Regions from separate parts of the Planococcus versutus genome, predicted to be linked through region 1. Evidence: riboswitches for the same ligand, from Rfam matches in the RefSeq annotation. Region 1 holds a riboswitch; the other holds the start of a gene.
The links. A riboswitch is a leader RNA that binds a small molecule or an ion and turns the genes downstream of it on or off. The one in region 1 is predicted to bind thiamine pyrophosphate.
Positions count from the first base shown of each region.

Region 2: another riboswitch for thiamine pyrophosphate. It lies ahead of thiT (energy-coupled thiamine transporter ThiT); the one in region 1 lies ahead of I858_RS09290 (YkoF family thiamine/hydroxymethylpyrimidine-binding protein).

Region 1 is NZ_CP016540.2:1,798,139-1,806,121, forward strand. It holds partial or broken gene I858_RS17685 (ATP-binding protein) at 1-5, opposite strand, end outside; gene I858_RS09265 (hypothetical protein) at 163-417, opposite strand; gene I858_RS09270 (acyl-ACP desaturase) at 441-1,334, opposite strand; one part of gene I858_RS09275 (IS3 family transposase) at 1,458-2,356, opposite strand; one part of gene I858_RS09275 (IS3 family transposase) at 2,356-2,602, opposite strand; gene I858_RS09285 (GNAT family N-acetyltransferase) at 2,813-3,364, shown strand; TPP riboswitch at 3,547-3,652, shown strand; gene I858_RS09290 (YkoF family thiamine/hydroxymethylpyrimidine-binding protein) at 3,741-4,331, shown strand; gene I858_RS09295 (ECF transporter S component) at 4,333-4,914, shown strand; gene I858_RS09300 (ABC transporter ATP-binding protein) at 4,907-6,337, shown strand; gene I858_RS09305 (energy-coupling factor transporter transmembrane component T family protein) at 6,318-7,073, shown strand; gene I858_RS09310 (hypothetical protein) at 7,396-7,812, opposite strand.
Region 2 is NZ_CP016540.2:921,097-929,079, forward strand. It holds gene I858_RS17185 (hypothetical protein) at 10-156, opposite strand; gene I858_RS04570 (M20 family metallopeptidase) at 219-1,295, opposite strand; TPP riboswitch at 1,443-1,540, shown strand; gene thiT (energy-coupled thiamine transporter ThiT) at 1,637-2,212, shown strand; gene map (type I methionyl aminopeptidase) at 2,357-3,106, shown strand; gene I858_RS04585 (hypothetical protein) at 3,218-3,946, opposite strand; gene I858_RS04590 (M3 family oligoendopeptidase) at 4,140-5,939, shown strand; gene I858_RS04595 (GNAT family N-acetyltransferase) at 5,941-6,489, shown strand; gene I858_RS04600 (DinB family protein) at 6,576-7,058, shown strand; gene I858_RS04605 (beta-class carbonic anhydrase) at 7,066-7,632, opposite strand; gene mreBH (rod-share determining protein MreBH) at 7,839-7,983, opposite strand, start outside.

The DNA of each region.
Region 1 (7,983 bases):
AGGGACTAATGTGTATAGTATCTACAATCCTCTATTATCTATATCAATATTTTAGAACGTGAAAAGCCACCCTCCAAAGAAGATGACTTTCCTTTTTTCCGACTCCTGTATCCTCGGATGTTCATATGCTTTCAACTTAGGCTCAATAAATAGAGTTAGTACTTAATTTTCGATTTCAAGAATAGCTTCGATTTCTTCTTGGACCTCTCGATTCACCAAACGAGAACGTTTTTTTCTCAATTCAAGATCCATTTCTTGGTCAATAAAGTCATTCGTATGTTTATCAAAACAATTAAAACAAATAGAATAAAAGTCTTTATTCTCTTTCTTTAAAAAATTAAATTCCCACGTTTCAAGTTCCAAATAACTTACTTGATTTTTCGTTTCTTTTCCACATATTTCGCAAGTTGTTTTCATTATAAAAATACCCTTTCATACATCTACCTTTTATTTTTTTCCTGACGCTCTTTGATTCTTTTTAAACGCCCATGATATTTTAATATATTCGCTTGTGATTGTTTGGCATCTTCGCTAGTAGGTTGCAAGTTGGCAATATCCCAATATTTTATAACGACATCTAATACTTGGTCAAAGTATTGCAGTGGTCCATAATTCGTATCTATGGCAATGGTTTTCATTCTATCCTTAAAGTCTGGCATAACGGCACCTGGCATAGAGAAATTAATAATTACTTTCTCAAAAAAAACAATGAAATTCGGATCAAGTTCAAGATGGGCTTTCACTGTGTCGCGATAGAATGCATAATGAAGTGCTTCGTCTTTCGCTACACGTCGAAGTAATGTTGCTAAATCTTTGTCGTAAAGACCCGCTACCTTAGCTACATTGTTATAAAAAACGAGTGTAGCTAACTCTTGCAAAGTAGTATAGGCCATTGTTGCTAGAGGATTTGTGAAGTCTGGAAACCAACCACTTTCAACTACTCGTTTTCTTAATGCATGCAATCTTACGGGATCTACGTTTCGTGTCACCAATAAATACGTTTCCAGTAAGTTAGAGTGCTGGTCTTCTTCAGCCGTCCAAGTGCGTACGAAATCATTTATGACTTCCATTGAATTTTTAAATGTATAATCCAAATGCGAAGTATACCAAGGTAAATTTACTTCTGTAAGTAATGCTGTTTCTACCGCAATAATTACACCTTCTGGAAGCGTTACTTGACTCTTATCCCAAGGAACTCGTTTAAAGGACATGGCCTTGTCCCATGGAATAAATTCGTGATAGCTCCAGTCAATATTTGCAGAGCGTTCCTTATGTAATTGATATAATTCTTTAAGGCGTGGTTCTAAGCGTATATCCAAATCTGAATTTAACATTATCTTTTCTCCTTTAGTTGTTTTTCTAACTTTAAACCATTTGAATTTTTTTAACAAATATAATATAAATCTAGTTATAAATAATTCTCTGTTTCCATAGTCGAATGGTACGTCAACACTAAATCAAACAACTTTTTTAAGGGCTGCGTTTCGATAAGTGACAGGGCTGGTATAGCCCAGACTGCTGTGTAGACGGACATGGTTGTACCAATTCACGTAATCAAACAGTTCAAGCGCTAGCTGGTTAAGCGTGTCAAAGCACATTCCGTTGATGAGTTCCGTCTTCAAAATCTTGAACGTGGCTTCCGCCACCGCATTATCGTAAGGGGTTCCTTTTTGGCTCAGCGACCGTTCGATTTGGTGCGTCTTTAATAGCGCATCGATGCCGGTGTTCTTGAATTCAGATCCGCGGTCCGTATGGAACAGCTTCACGGCTCCCAAGTCGCCTTTGACCGATGCGAAGGCACGTTGAACCAGGGCAGCGTCTTTACGCTCGCCCAGACTGTACCCCACAATTTCACGGTTGTATAAATCGAGAAGGAAACAAATATAGTTCCAGCGGCCGCCAACCTTTACATACGTCAGGTCGCTGACCAACACGGCGTTTTTCGCTGCCGGATTGAATTGGCGGTTCAGCACATTCCGGTATGTCGCTTCATTGGGAGGCGTGACCATCGGTTTGTAGGATGGCAGCGCGTATTTCGATTGGATGCCAAGTGACGCCATGAGGCGTCCAATACGGCGTCTCGAGATCACCCATTTCTTTCTGTTCGCCAACTCTTTTTTCAGCTTGCGTGTGCCATAGACGCGGCGATTCTCGTGAAAGATCGCCCAGATTTCGTCTTTCAACTCCTGTTCTGCTTGGGCTTTTTGGTGTGCTTTTTCTACCGAAACGGAAGTCTCATAGTAAAAGGTGCTGCGGGCAATTTGGAGGACAGTGCACATTGCTGATACTGAATAGAGGTGTTGATTCTGTTGGATAATCTCTATTTTCGTCCCATGATCAGCGCCGCTTGCTTTAAAATATCCACTTCCATCTCCAACTGCTTATTTCGTTTTTTGTAGGCAAGCAATTCCGTTTCCAAAGGGCTTCGGTTATCTTTTTCCTCGAACGAGCCAGTTTGATTGGATTGGGCAATCCACCGATCGAGGGCGGAAGCCGTCAGGTCGTATTCCCGGACAATATCCGGTCGGCTTTTTCCGCCTGCGTGCAGCGCGACGACCTGTTTTTTGAATTCTGGGGAAAATGTTCGTCTTTTTTGTGGCATGGTAGATTCTCCTCACGTATAGTGGACTATTCTACGCCCCCTTATTTTTTCTGTCCAACTAAGTGTAGACTATCCAGAATGGTATATTTGTAAGAAGAATTCGACAAACTTCATAGTAAGTAAACAGTACGATTTGATGAAGTCGTAATGAGGGTACGGATTCCTTAGAGGTTGAGCAGCTATAAAAACTGATGAAGGTGGCGATTGGTCGTGAAAAAGAAATTCCCAATTATTGAAACAGATAGATTGATTTTACGAGAGGTACTAAAAGAAGATTCAGCTGATATGTTCCTCTATTTATCTGATAAAGAGGTAATGAAACATATGGGGCTAGAACCTTTTCAGACCCAAAAAGAGACACTCGATGAAATTGGCTGGTACCAAACCATATTCAAAGAGGCCACAGGAATTAGATGGGGAATAACACATAAAGAAAATGGAAGAGTTATTGGAAGTTGTGGTTTTTTTAATACGCACCCTGAGCATTCCCGAGCTGAGATCGGTTATGAATTAAGCAAAGAGTATTGGGGTAAAGGCATTGCTAGTGAAGCATTGGAAGCTATCATTCATTATGGGTTTCAACACTTCCAATTAGAACGCGTTGAAGCATTAGTCGAGCCTGCTAATTCTGCTTCCTTAAAACTGTTAGAGAAAAACGGATTTAAACAAGAAGGATTATTAAGACATTATGAATTTACTTGTGGCAAATTCGATGATTTATACATATATTCTATTTTAAAAGGTGATGTGGTCACTACTTAAAAAAATTTTACTTATTGAAGAACACTTACTGAGTAATCATTTTAGGAAAGAGTAGCTGTAGCTCTTCTTTTTTGTTTGTATTTATCATCCGACCACTTTTTTCAATCTTCTCTTTACTTCCTTTACTACTTCATCTACACTAGAGCCATCGGGAATAACCCGAACACAAAAACCGCATACGTTTTCTGCACTAGGGGTGCCCACTTTGGCTGAGATGCAAGCGCAAGCTTCGATCCCTTAAAACTCGATCAGGATAATACCTGCGTGAGGAAGTGTGGCGCATTTCTGAAATAATTCTTTTCATTATTTGTAGACTATGGCTGCATCTTCACGGATGCGGTCTTTTTTGTGCAAATTTTTAAGGAGGAATTAGAATATGGAACCACTACAATGCGGTATGAGTCCAATTGTCGGATTTCGTTTTTCACTCCATCCGATGGCTAGTAATTTTGTCAAAGTAATTAAAGGAGCGTTAACCGACATCGACACCTCGAACGTTTGGTTGCATACGGATGATGTTTCGACAATTATACGCGGTAAGCAAATTCACGTTTTCAATGTTGCCAAAGCACTGACGTTGCACACAGCAAAAACTGGAGAACATGTCGCACTTTCCGGTACCTTTTCGATTGGCTGTCCTGGTGATTCGTCAGGAGATGTCTTTTTAGAAAAAGATGATGTGTTGTTAAATACAGACAAAACACAACAATACGTGTCATCTCAATTTGCGCTGTACCCAATGAACAACCCAGATTACATGGCGGTTATTTACCATGAAGTTGAGCGTGCCAAACAACAAGGTGTTTTTAATGACTCCATGCATTACGCAAGTGGTATTGACGGCGATATTCATGACGTATTCTCTTTTTATGAACAAGCATTCACTAATGCCCTTTCCGACAAACATCGCCATTTGGTGATGACTGTGTCCATGAGCATTAACAGTCCGTCGCACGGAGGTTCGTAAAATGCTGAAATCGTGGAAATTAAAAGAAGTCATTTTGATGTCATTATTTGCAGTTGTCTTTGGTATTGTCTATTTATTGTTTGTTCACGCAGCAAACATTTGGGCAGCTGTAATTGGTCCACTCGCTTATGAATGGATGTTTGGCATTTGGTTTATTGTATCAATTATCTGCATGTATATTATTCGTAAGCCTGGCGCTGCCTTTCTTTCTGAAACGATAGCTTCAGCCATTGAAGTCCTCATTGGTAATGCCGTTGGTCCACGTCTTATTTTATCTGGCGTCATTCAAGGACTTGGCGCTGAAGCCATATTTGCAATGACCGGCTATAAACATTTTAATGTTTTAGTGCTCATGCTTGCCGGAATTGGCTCAGCTGTTTTTAGCTTTGTTTACGGTTACTTTATTTCAGGTTATGCAGTACTAGATCCGTCTTTTATCGCATTAATGTTTACAATTCGTGTCCTTAGTGGTGCGATTATTGCAGGAATTGGCGGGAAGTATATTGGTGACGTTTTACTTGCGACTGGCTCACTTCGGGGTTATGCCATTTCACGTACGAAAAAAGGTGATATCAATGTCTGAAGAGATTTTCTTTTTAAACAGGCTTTCTTTTCGCTTTCCTGAAGATGAGGAAAAAACCTTAGACAAGCTTTCATTCTCGGTTTACCGAGGTGAAAAGCTTGTCATTTCAGGGCCCAGTGGTTGTGGAAAAAGTACGCTTCTTTATTTATTGAATCGCTTGTACCCTGACAACTGCGACGGCATAATAGATGGGGAAATTCTTCTATTTAAGAAAGCAGCTGATGAGTATGCACCTGGGGAAATCAATCACCGCGTCGCGACTGTCTTTCAAGATCCCGATTCACAGTTTTGCATGCCAACTGTTGAAGAAGAACTGGCATTTACACTAGAAAATTTGCATACACCATTTGAAGAAATGAAGATGCGCATCATAGAAGTTCTAAAACTAACAGGATTAATACATTTGCGAAAAGCTGTAATCCAATCTTTATCTGGTGGAATCAAACAACGCATTGCAACTGCTTGTGCGTTAATCATGGATCCTGAAGTGTTATTGCTTGATGAACCACTTGCTCACTTGGATCCTTACACAGCCAGACAATATATCAACTGGCTAAAGGAGCTACAAGTAAAATCGAAGTTGACAATCGTCGTGGTTGAGCACCGGTTGAGCAGTTGGGGAACCTTTTTCGAAAGAGAAATTCAACTTGATAATAATGGCCATTTAGTAGCTGATCGTCCATTTGTATCAAGAGAACCGGTTGTATTTCCACAACGACAGTGTGCCATCCAAGAGAACACGGCGCTACATGCTGAAAAGCTATCCGTGACGATCAAAAACCGACAATTGCTTGCTCCTCTCTCTTTTCTAGTTGAGCGAGGCGAAGTAGTTGTTATTGCAGGACCTAATGGCAGTGGTAAATCGACACTCGTAAAGACGTTATGTGGTGTTTATAAAAAGACAACCGGTACGATCGAGTCAGATAGCATTGGTTACGTTCCACAATCCCCTGAGTATTTATTTTTAACACAAAAAGTTAGCGAAGAAGTCGCTTATTCAAGAACTTCTAGCCGATCAGAACTTGCAAAATTAATGACCAACCTGCGTCTGAAGGAAATCGCTAACGTTCATCCTTTCTGTATTAGCCACGGACAAAAAAGGCGTGTAGCAATAGCCGCGATGCTTGCTGATAAACGGTCAGTACTATTAATGGACGAACCAACTTCTGGACAAGATGCTGCAGCACTTTTAGAACTGTTTGAATTAATCGACCGGCGTTCTCACGAAGGCACAACTTTGCTAATCGTTACGCACGATATGGAATTTGCTGCGAGCATTGCTGACTCAGTCTTACTAATCAAAGATGGACAGCTAACTGGGAAATTTGCCGCAAAAGATCTGTGGCAAAACGACAGACTACTGCTATCTCACCATTTACTGGCACCTAAAGGAGTGACACGTCTTGCGGAATCTTTTGCATGACATGAATCCTTCTGTAAAATTCGTTTTGGTCACAGTGTCAATGCTTGTCCTTTCACTGTTCTTTAATCCATGGACGCCACTATTATTTTGGCTAAGTATCTTTTTTTTGCAACTCACAATGAGTCGTACCAACTGGAAGTTGTGGCTTTTGTTTATGATTCCTTTTTCAATTGGTGCTTTCGGCTATTTATGGACCACCGTCGTCTTTGGTGCAGATACAGGTGGAACCATTATTTGGTCGTTTGCAGGAATTGACGTGACCGGTGCGCAATGGGCGCATGCTTTATCTCTTGCCTTTCGCGTTATGGCATTCTCGACATTGTCTTTGCTATTCGCTTTTACGACCGATCCAGTGAAGTTTATCTTGAGTCTTATGCAGCAATTAAAGCTTTCTCCAAAGCTTGCATATGGTGTAATGGTTGGTTACCAGTTTTTACCGGTGATGAAAGATGAATTCATACAAATTCAACAAGCCCAAAGACTACGCGGTGCAGAAATTCAAAAATATAGTTGGAAACGACTCGTAGCCATCCGTCGTGTACTGATCCCAATGCTTACAGGTGCTGTCAGAAAAGCTGAACGATCCGCTTTTGCTATGGAAGCGCGTGGTTTTACAGGTAAACCAAGAAGTGCTTATTACCGACCTATTCGCCTAAGACGCTTAGATGTGTTAATGTCTGGTATTTTTATGACGATCCTACTTGTCAGCTGTCTCATTGGCAGTTGGTTGAGCTAAAATAATGGTCAGAGTGTTCGAAAAGAAAAATCCTTGGACTAAGGATTTTTCTCTTTTTATAGTACTACTTTTTTTGACTTTTATTTTAATAACCTTGTGCAGTATTTTACATGTATAATGACAAAATCAGTTACTCTAGACCATGCTCTTGATTTTGATCTAATAGATATTTTTCTACTAATTTAAGCAGTCAAAATAAACACATATTTTCTAAAGTTCATTCCATAATAAAAAACCACTGCCTCAGCATGCTGACAAAAGCAAGTTGAAATAGTGGTTTTTAACTCTTAGATTCTGAATGATAATCGGCTTGGTCTTGCGTTTATTTATCATGCTTTTTTCTATTAATCAGATAAACTAAAAAAGCAATACACACAATGATTATTGCAGTTATCCAATTGATTCGTCCTGCTTCTTCATCTAAATCTGCTTTGACTAACGGGGATTTTGTTTCAGTTATTGATACTCCCGCAATCTGCGTTTCAATCGCTATGTATTTTGAAAACACTTGCTTTGTGCGGCTACCCAAAAAAAGAACTTCAGCTGGGCATCTACTTGTCGACTGCTTAACCTTTCTTGATAGTGACAGTTTTTGCGACTGAAGATCCATTCGCAAGTTATCAGGTTGTACTTTACTGGCTACAATTACGCTGTTCGATGATTTTTCATACACCTCATCGGTCATAGCTTGACCAAACACGATTAAGCTCAGCACAAGCAGCAACATCAGTTTCTTCATCTGTCTCCGCTCCAATTTGACCGTTTTTTTCAGTAATGCAGCTATTTTAGTTAAAAATTTACTAACAGAAACTCTGTGCAAATACTAAGAATTCATCGGCAATTAAAGTTCTACAGGTGCTGAGCAGAGCATCTGCAGAACTTTAATTGCCGCCATAAATCGCTAAAATCA
Region 2 (7,983 bases), 880 kb from region 1:
GTTTTTATTTTAGCGCTTTTTTCCACGTGTCGTGGATTGTTGAGAAGGTGTTTGTTGATTCTTATCTTGTTTTCTATTTTTTAATACTTTGCGAATAATTGGGTACGCGATAGGTCCATATTTTATAGCAGATTTTAATATTCTTCCAATTTTCATTCAAATCTCTCCATTCTTATGTTTGTTGCTCTTTAGTTTCCCAAGTATACCAGAATCCAAACTTATTCTGTAGATTGTGCGTGAGCAAGCAAGATGTTTTTGTATGCGTGAACACTTGAAATCAATACATACTCAGCGTTACCATGCCAATCTTCTCCGCTTGGTCCAAATTCGATTGCACCTTCGCCACCTGTTACGGCTGCGTAATAACGTGTATCGGCAGCACCATGTTGGCCAAACAAAATCGCTTTTTCATCAGTTATTGTTAAAATCGCTTTTTGTAAGCTTTGAATATATGGGTTTTCTTTTGTTGTGGTCAGTGCAGGTGTAGATCCTGACGCTTTGTATTCCATATCGATGTCTAAATTTTTCGCTAGATCAACCAGCTGACGAACAATTTCTTCTTTGTCTTGTCCTGGCATAAAACGGATATCATACGACATTTCGCAAATTTCTGGAACGACGTTATAGCGATCTCCTGCTTTAATAATCGGTAAGTTTACAGAAGGTTGGTCGTAGTATTCCGTAGATTCTTTTCGGAAAGGCAAGTTGGTGATTGCTTGATGAAATGTCATCGCAGACTCTATCGCATTGATGCCTTCCCAAGGTCGACTGCCGTGAGCGGGTTGTCCTTTAAATGTCATATCCATTCGTAAAATACCTTTAGATTGCAAGCCAACTTTTAATCCCGTAGGCTCTCCGCAAATAACGAAATCACCGTGGAATCCTTGTTCGACTAGCCATTTTGAAGTGTTGCGTCCACCAATTTCTTCATCCGTTACAATATGTAATTGTACGTTACGAGTTAGTTTAGCACTGTTGAGCTTAACAAATGCTTGCATCATTGCTGCGACGCCTGCTTTCATATCAGCAGATCCTCGACCGTAAAGGCGTCCTTGTTGTTCAAAAGGAACAAACTGCTCTTCATGTCCTGGAACGACATCGACATGACCATTCCAAATAATCGTCTCGGTTCCTTGCCCTTTAACTGCTGTCAGCATTAAATACCCTTTGTTGTCGTGAACAGTGACATTTTCTCCTTTTTCTGTTAACCAATTGGCGCAATAGCGAAGCGCTTTATTGGCTCCTTCTTTTGTGTCACTTTGTATTTTGATTAGTTCTTTTAACAATTCAATCATGTCCGTGGCAAGCCTTGAGTTCTGCTTGCCTTCACCACCTTTCGACTGTCGTAGCTATTCTTTTCTTTACCCTATGAGTGTATCTTAAAACAGTCTTGCAATAAAGAAGAGGCTTGTGTACAATACAAGAGAAAGTCAAATAATTGTATACACCACAAGGGGAGCTTTAGCTGAGAGTGAACATTCGTTCTTACCCTTTGAACCTGTAAGTTAGTACTTGCGCAGGGATGTGGATAGAAACCGGCCCCTACAACGATGCCAGGCTCTGTCCTGATGTCGTTTTTTATATGGTTTTATTCACGGCCCTTCTGGTGATGTGCACTACACATAAGGAGGAAGTCATGAGAAACAAGAAAGTATTACTAATGACAGAAATTGCGATTTTTGCGGCTCTTGGATTTGTTTTGGATTTTATCTCATTCCGCATGCCTCAAGGTGGATCGGTTAGTTTTGTCATGATCCCAATTGTGTTAATTGCTTTTAGAAGAGGAGTTGGAGCAGGAGTTTTGACTGGGTTATTGGTTGGCTTGCTGCAAATTGTCTCTGGCTTTATCTCAGTGACACCTTTATCTTTCGGTTTTGTCATTTTACAGGTGCTCTTAGATTACTTATTGGCATACGGAGTGGTGGGATTAGCTGGTATTATGCGTGCAAAATATATAGAACATGCACAAGCTAAGCATACTGGAAAGATGCTTCTGACGATTGTGGCAGGTGTGCTGATTGCATCTGTCTTGCGCTATTTTGTCCATGTAGTAACGGGGATTTTGTTTTTTGGTATGTTTGCTGATGGAAATGTAGTCATTTATTCAATTATTTACAATGCTACTTACATGATACCGGTATTTCTGCTAGCTGCTTTTGTGTGCTCTGCGCTTTTTGCGGCAGCACCTAAACTAGTAGATGCCAAAGCTTAAAGTTGATGGAAAAACTGTAGACAACTCGAATTGCTCGAGTTTGTCCACAGTTTTTTTAAGTTGGTTAAAGAAACAACTCAGAAGCCTCTAATTTAATTTTATGGTATAATTCTTGAATAGAAAAGCTTGAAAGAAGGGTATTTAATGATAGCAACTACTGAAAAAGAAATTGAAATGTTAAAAAAAGCTGGACAAATGGTAGCTGAAATTCGTGAAGCGATGAAAGCTGCCACAAAAGTTGGCGTGACGACGAAAGAAATCGACGAGTTGGGCGGCAAATTATTTGAAGAGCTTGGTGGCGTTTCTGGACCAAAAGCAGAATATGATTTTCCAGGATATACATGCATCAGCGTTAATGAAGAAGTTGCTCATGGCATTCCAGGGAGTCGCTTAATAAAAGACGGAGATATTGTGAACATCGATGTTTCAGGGTCTTATAAAGGCTATTTTTCTGATACGGGCATTTCGTTTGTAGTAGGAGAAGGTCACACAGAAAAAGAAAAAATTTGTGAAGCTGCCGCTTCTGCATTTGATCGTGCGATGACAAAGGTCAAAGCCGGTGCAAAACTCAATCAAATTGGTAAAGCAGTAGAACGCGAAGCAAAAGAACAAGGGCTGTTTGTTATCAAAAATTTGACGGGGCACGGCATTGGGAAATCGCTTCATGAAGCGCCGCAGCACATCTTAAATTATTACGATGCATGGGAAACAACTATTCTTAAAGAAGGTATGGTGTTAGCCGTAGAACCCTTTATCTCTCAAAAATCTGAACACATTATCGAATCTGGTGATGGCTGGACATTTATCACACCAGATCAATCAGTAGTCGCGCAAATCGAACACACTGTGCTTGTAACAAAAGGAGAACCAATTCTTTTGACAAAACTAAATTAATAACAACTATGATGACGTCATTAAATAGGTTCGGGTAAAATTCTTGAACTTTTATAGTCAAATTTTAAAAAACTGCGAACACACTCGATTTTACGAGAGTGTTCGCAGTTTTTAAATAGCTGTTATTCTTTTTTTAATTAATAATATCCCCGTCAAGATCACACCACTTAAAAACAAAGAAGCTGTTGTGACTAGCATTTCGCTTGTTCCGTATTTAACAGCAATTCCGATAAATGCCCAAATAAAGACAAATGCAAATGGAATATCCATGTGATGAAACCGAATATGCAAAGCAAGTGCAGTCGCAACAGTCAACATAATTACGGTCCACAACTGATCGCTCAGTCCCCAGCCGCTCCAATTGTGATAGGTTAACACAAATGAAATATTAGCAATTGTCGCTACGCTAATCCATCCCATATTAAGTGAAATGGGTAAGCGTTCGGTAAAGGATCTTTCAGAATTTTGATATTGCAAATAAAGAGCAATCAATGCGGCTAAATAGCCAAGCATCGCGAGTATTGACCATGCAAAAAATTCATAATGCCATAGTAGTAGCCAAGTAATATTAAAAATACTACTTAACACAAAGTACCAAGCAATTTTAAATGAAGGAGTTTGCCCTTTTCTCAAGCGCACCCAAAAAGCAATAATCCAAACAGCCAATGCAAGATAGATGATAGACCAAATTGAAAATGTATAACCGGCTGGTGTAAATAAGACAGATAACCGATTGGACACTTCACCTGTGGTTTGACCATTTATTGGCAAAGTCGTTGCCAAAGTATTTATGACAATCACCGCGATAAAGGCGATTGTCATAAGTAAAATACGAATCATGCGTAATCCCCTCCCTTTCATTAGTATACCTGTACCAGTTTCAATCAACAAATACCGGTTTCTAAATACCACTCAAAAATGTCGATAAGGTGAATTGGTTTAGCATAAAAAGGAATTTTATTTCGAAGTCTGAATAAAAATGATATACTAAAGAAGTGTTTTTAGAAAATTTAGTTTACCAGGAGGAGAAATCATGACAGTTCACTATCCAGAAGTGTGGGACTTAGATTCGCTATTTCCAGGAGGCAGCGACTCTAGGAAATTACGTGTACATATGAATGAGTCTGTAACAAAGCTAGAAACGTTTGAAGAGCATGTCCAAAAATTTGAAGTACCAACTTCAAAAGAAGATGCGTCTAAAGTCTTTGAATTACTTGAAGAAATGAATCACATGATGCGTCACTTGAGTCAGTCGGGTGCATTTATCGGCTGTTTAATGGCACAAAATACACAAGATAAAAAGGCGGGTATTTTGGAAAGTGAAGCGGCTTCGTTATCAGCTCGTTTTCAAAACTCTTTTCAAAAAATCCAACAAGATTTATCAAAGACTGACGATACAGTTTGGGAAGAGCTACTAACCAAAGACCTTTTGCATAAATTCACATTTATTTTAAATGAATGGCGAGAGGAAGCAAAAATGCTGCTTTCTGAAAAAGAGGAAAGTTTGATTACAGCGTTAAGCATTGATGGTTATCATGGCTGGAGTCAACTATACGATATGCTAGTTGGAGAAATTAGCGTGACTGTGACCGTAGAAGGTGAGAAGAAAACTTTATCCGTTGGACAAGCAAACAATTTAAGTTCGCATAAAGATGCTACAGTTCGCAAAGAATCCTATGAGAAGTTAGAAGAGGCTTGGACAGAAAAAGAAGAATTTTTTGCAAAAACCTTGAATTCCATTGGTGGATTCCGTCTGGAAACGTACAAAAAACGTGGGTGGGGAAATCCGCTCCAAGAGCCTTTGCACATAAATCGCATGAAACAAGAAACGCTAGATGCGATGTGGGGAGCTATCAGTAAAAACAAACAACCGTTTGTTGATTATTTAAATCAAAAAGCGCAATTACTTGGCAAAGATGGACTCGATTGGTATGACGTCGATGCACCGGTAACAGAAAGTACGCAACAGTTTACGTATCAAGAAGGAGCCGAATTTATTTTGGAACAATTCGGTAAATTTGGTCCGGAACTAGCGCAATTTTCTAAACATGCATTTGAAAATGGATGGATTGAAGCAGAAGATCGCCCGAACAAAAGACCGGGTGGATTTTGCACAGGGCTGCCATTAAGTGAAGAATCTCGTATTTTCATGACGTATAGCGGATCTATGTCCAATGTTGCGACATTAGCACATGAACTAGGTCATGCCTTTCACTCATACGCCTTGCGTCCAGTCCATTCGTTAAACCGATCATATGCAATGAACGTTGCAGAAACGGCTTCAACATTTGCCGAAATGATTGTTGCAGATGCTGCAGTAAAAAATGCACAGTCTAAAGATGAGAAAATCGCTTTACTAGAAGATAAAGTGCAGCGCAGCGTAGCGTTCTTTATGAATATTCACTCACGTTTTCTTTTTGAAACACGATTTTATGAAGAACGAAAAAACGGTGTTGTTCCGGTAGCAAGATTAAATGAATTGATGGAAGAAGCACAAAATGAAGGATTTGCAGGTGGATTAGCTTCCACGCATCCTCATTTCTGGGCATCTAAGCTTCATTTTTATATTACGTACGTGCCTTTCTATAATTTCCCGTACACATTTGGATACTTATTCTCGTTGAGTGTTTATGCAAAAGCGTTAGAAGAAGGCAGTAGCTTTGAAGAAAAATACATGGCGTTGCTTCGTGATACAGCCATTATGTCTGCAGAAGACTTGGCAATGAAGCATTTGGGTGAAGATATTACACAGCAAGCATTCTGGGAAAAAGGAATTGCCTTGTGTGTCCAAGACGCCGAAGAATTTATATCACTGACATCTGAAGAGGCTTAACATGAATTTGCTTTTTGAAGGACAGACTTGTTACTTACGTAGTTTAGCGATTGAGGATGCAGAAGAAATGGTTCAATTGCTGGTACGAAACCGTGAGTATTGGTCTGTTTATGAACCAACTCATCGAGATAGCTATTTCACAGCAGCCGTTCAGCGAGAGAAAATCCGTGAATCTATTTATCAAGCACGAGAAAATCGAGAGTACAGCGTGGGTATTTTTGAACACGAAACTAATAAGCTAGTTGGCCATATTTCTGTATATGGCATAAAACGAATTCCTTTTTTAAGTGCTTTAATAGGCTATTCGATTGATGAAGCCTATATTGGTAAAGGAATTGCGACCGAAGCCGTGCAGCTGATGACGGTTTGCGTTTTTGAACAGCTCCGACTTCACCGTGTAGAAGCCTATGTGTCTCCTGAGAACGTTGGGTCTATCCGAGTGTTAGAGAAGACAGGATTTCGTCAAGAAGGCTTGCTGAAAGAGTTTCTTTATATTAATGGCGAATGGAAAGATCATTATTATTACGCTATGATTGAAGGAGAGTTTTGAAAAGGTAAGGCCACCTATAAAAAATGGTGGAAAGAGCTGCATCGCTGGTTTGAATCGTGAATAACAGGGAGGATGGTGCATCAAGGATGAATAGAGCTAACTTATTTTCTTATCATAAATGGGCGACATTGGCCTGCTTGGAACACGTCCAAGCCTTGGGAGAGAAATTATACAAGAAAAAAGGAGCCAATTCTTTTGCTTCGATTCAAGAAACGATAGAACATGTCTTAGGCGTGGAAAAACTATGGTTGCTCCGAATGTCTAGCGTGAAAAATCCGACATTTGAACATTTTGACTTGGAAACAACAGAAAAAGCAATAGAAGCTTTTAGGTTGCTGCATGCTGAAATGGAATTGTTTTTTGCTTCGTTATCTAACGTACAGTGGTCAGAAGCACTCAACTATCAAAACATGCGCGGAGATGAATTTTCTACGACAAGAGAAGAAATGTTGTTTACCTTTGTTAATCATGCAAGCTATCATAGAGGGCAAGTGACTTCTTTGCTTCGGCAATTTGGTAAGCAAGGAATTGCACTCGATTATATTTACTTTCAAAAACAAAACCGCTGAGAAGTTCTCAGCGGTTTTCGTTGCCATTAATGACAACGTCTAGTTTACCGGTAGTGGGATCAATCACTAATCCATGAACAGGAACAGAACTGTCGAGCAATGGATGGTGACGAACCATATTGACACTATGCGTAACGCTTTGTCTCACATCATCAAAACCACGAAGCCATCCTTCAAGGTCAACTCCAGAGTACTCCATCATTTCAATTGTCTTCTCATCTATTCCGCGCGCTACCATTTTTTTCAACATGTCACGGGGTTTAATCGCAGACATTCCGCAATCATGGTGTCCGATAATATAGATTTCATCAGCATTTAATTCGTATACAGCGACAATCAAGCTACGCATAATTCCACCAAACGGATGGTTTATAACAGCTCCAGCACTTTTGACAATTTTAACATCACCATTTTTAAAGTTCATTGCTTTTGGCAACATCTCAAAAAGCCGAGTATCCATACATGTTAAAATAACTACTTTCTTATCTGGGAACTTCGTGGTCATGTACTGTTCGTATCGCTTTTCTTTTACAAACTCTTCGTTGTACTCTAAAATTTGATCTATTAAAGCCATTATTGTTTCCTCCTCATCGATTGGTGACTTTTTAAGTTTAATCCAAATATCTGAAAAATACGAACGGATTTTTTCAGATATTAAAAAATTAGTAAAAAAGTCTTCTTTTCTTCTTCACTTTTAACAATAGCATGTTCCTTACAAAAAAAGACGATAACAAAAGGCTGAAAGTAAACCTATAGACGGTCTATCTTCAGCCTTCACTATTAACGTGACATTTTTTCTAGTTGTTTAATCATCGTTAATGATAATCCCGTCCCAATAGCGACAGATTCTAACGGTTGCGGAGCTATATGGATGGGTACGGAAATTTCCTTAGACAGCCATTCTTGCATTCCTTTTAACAACGCG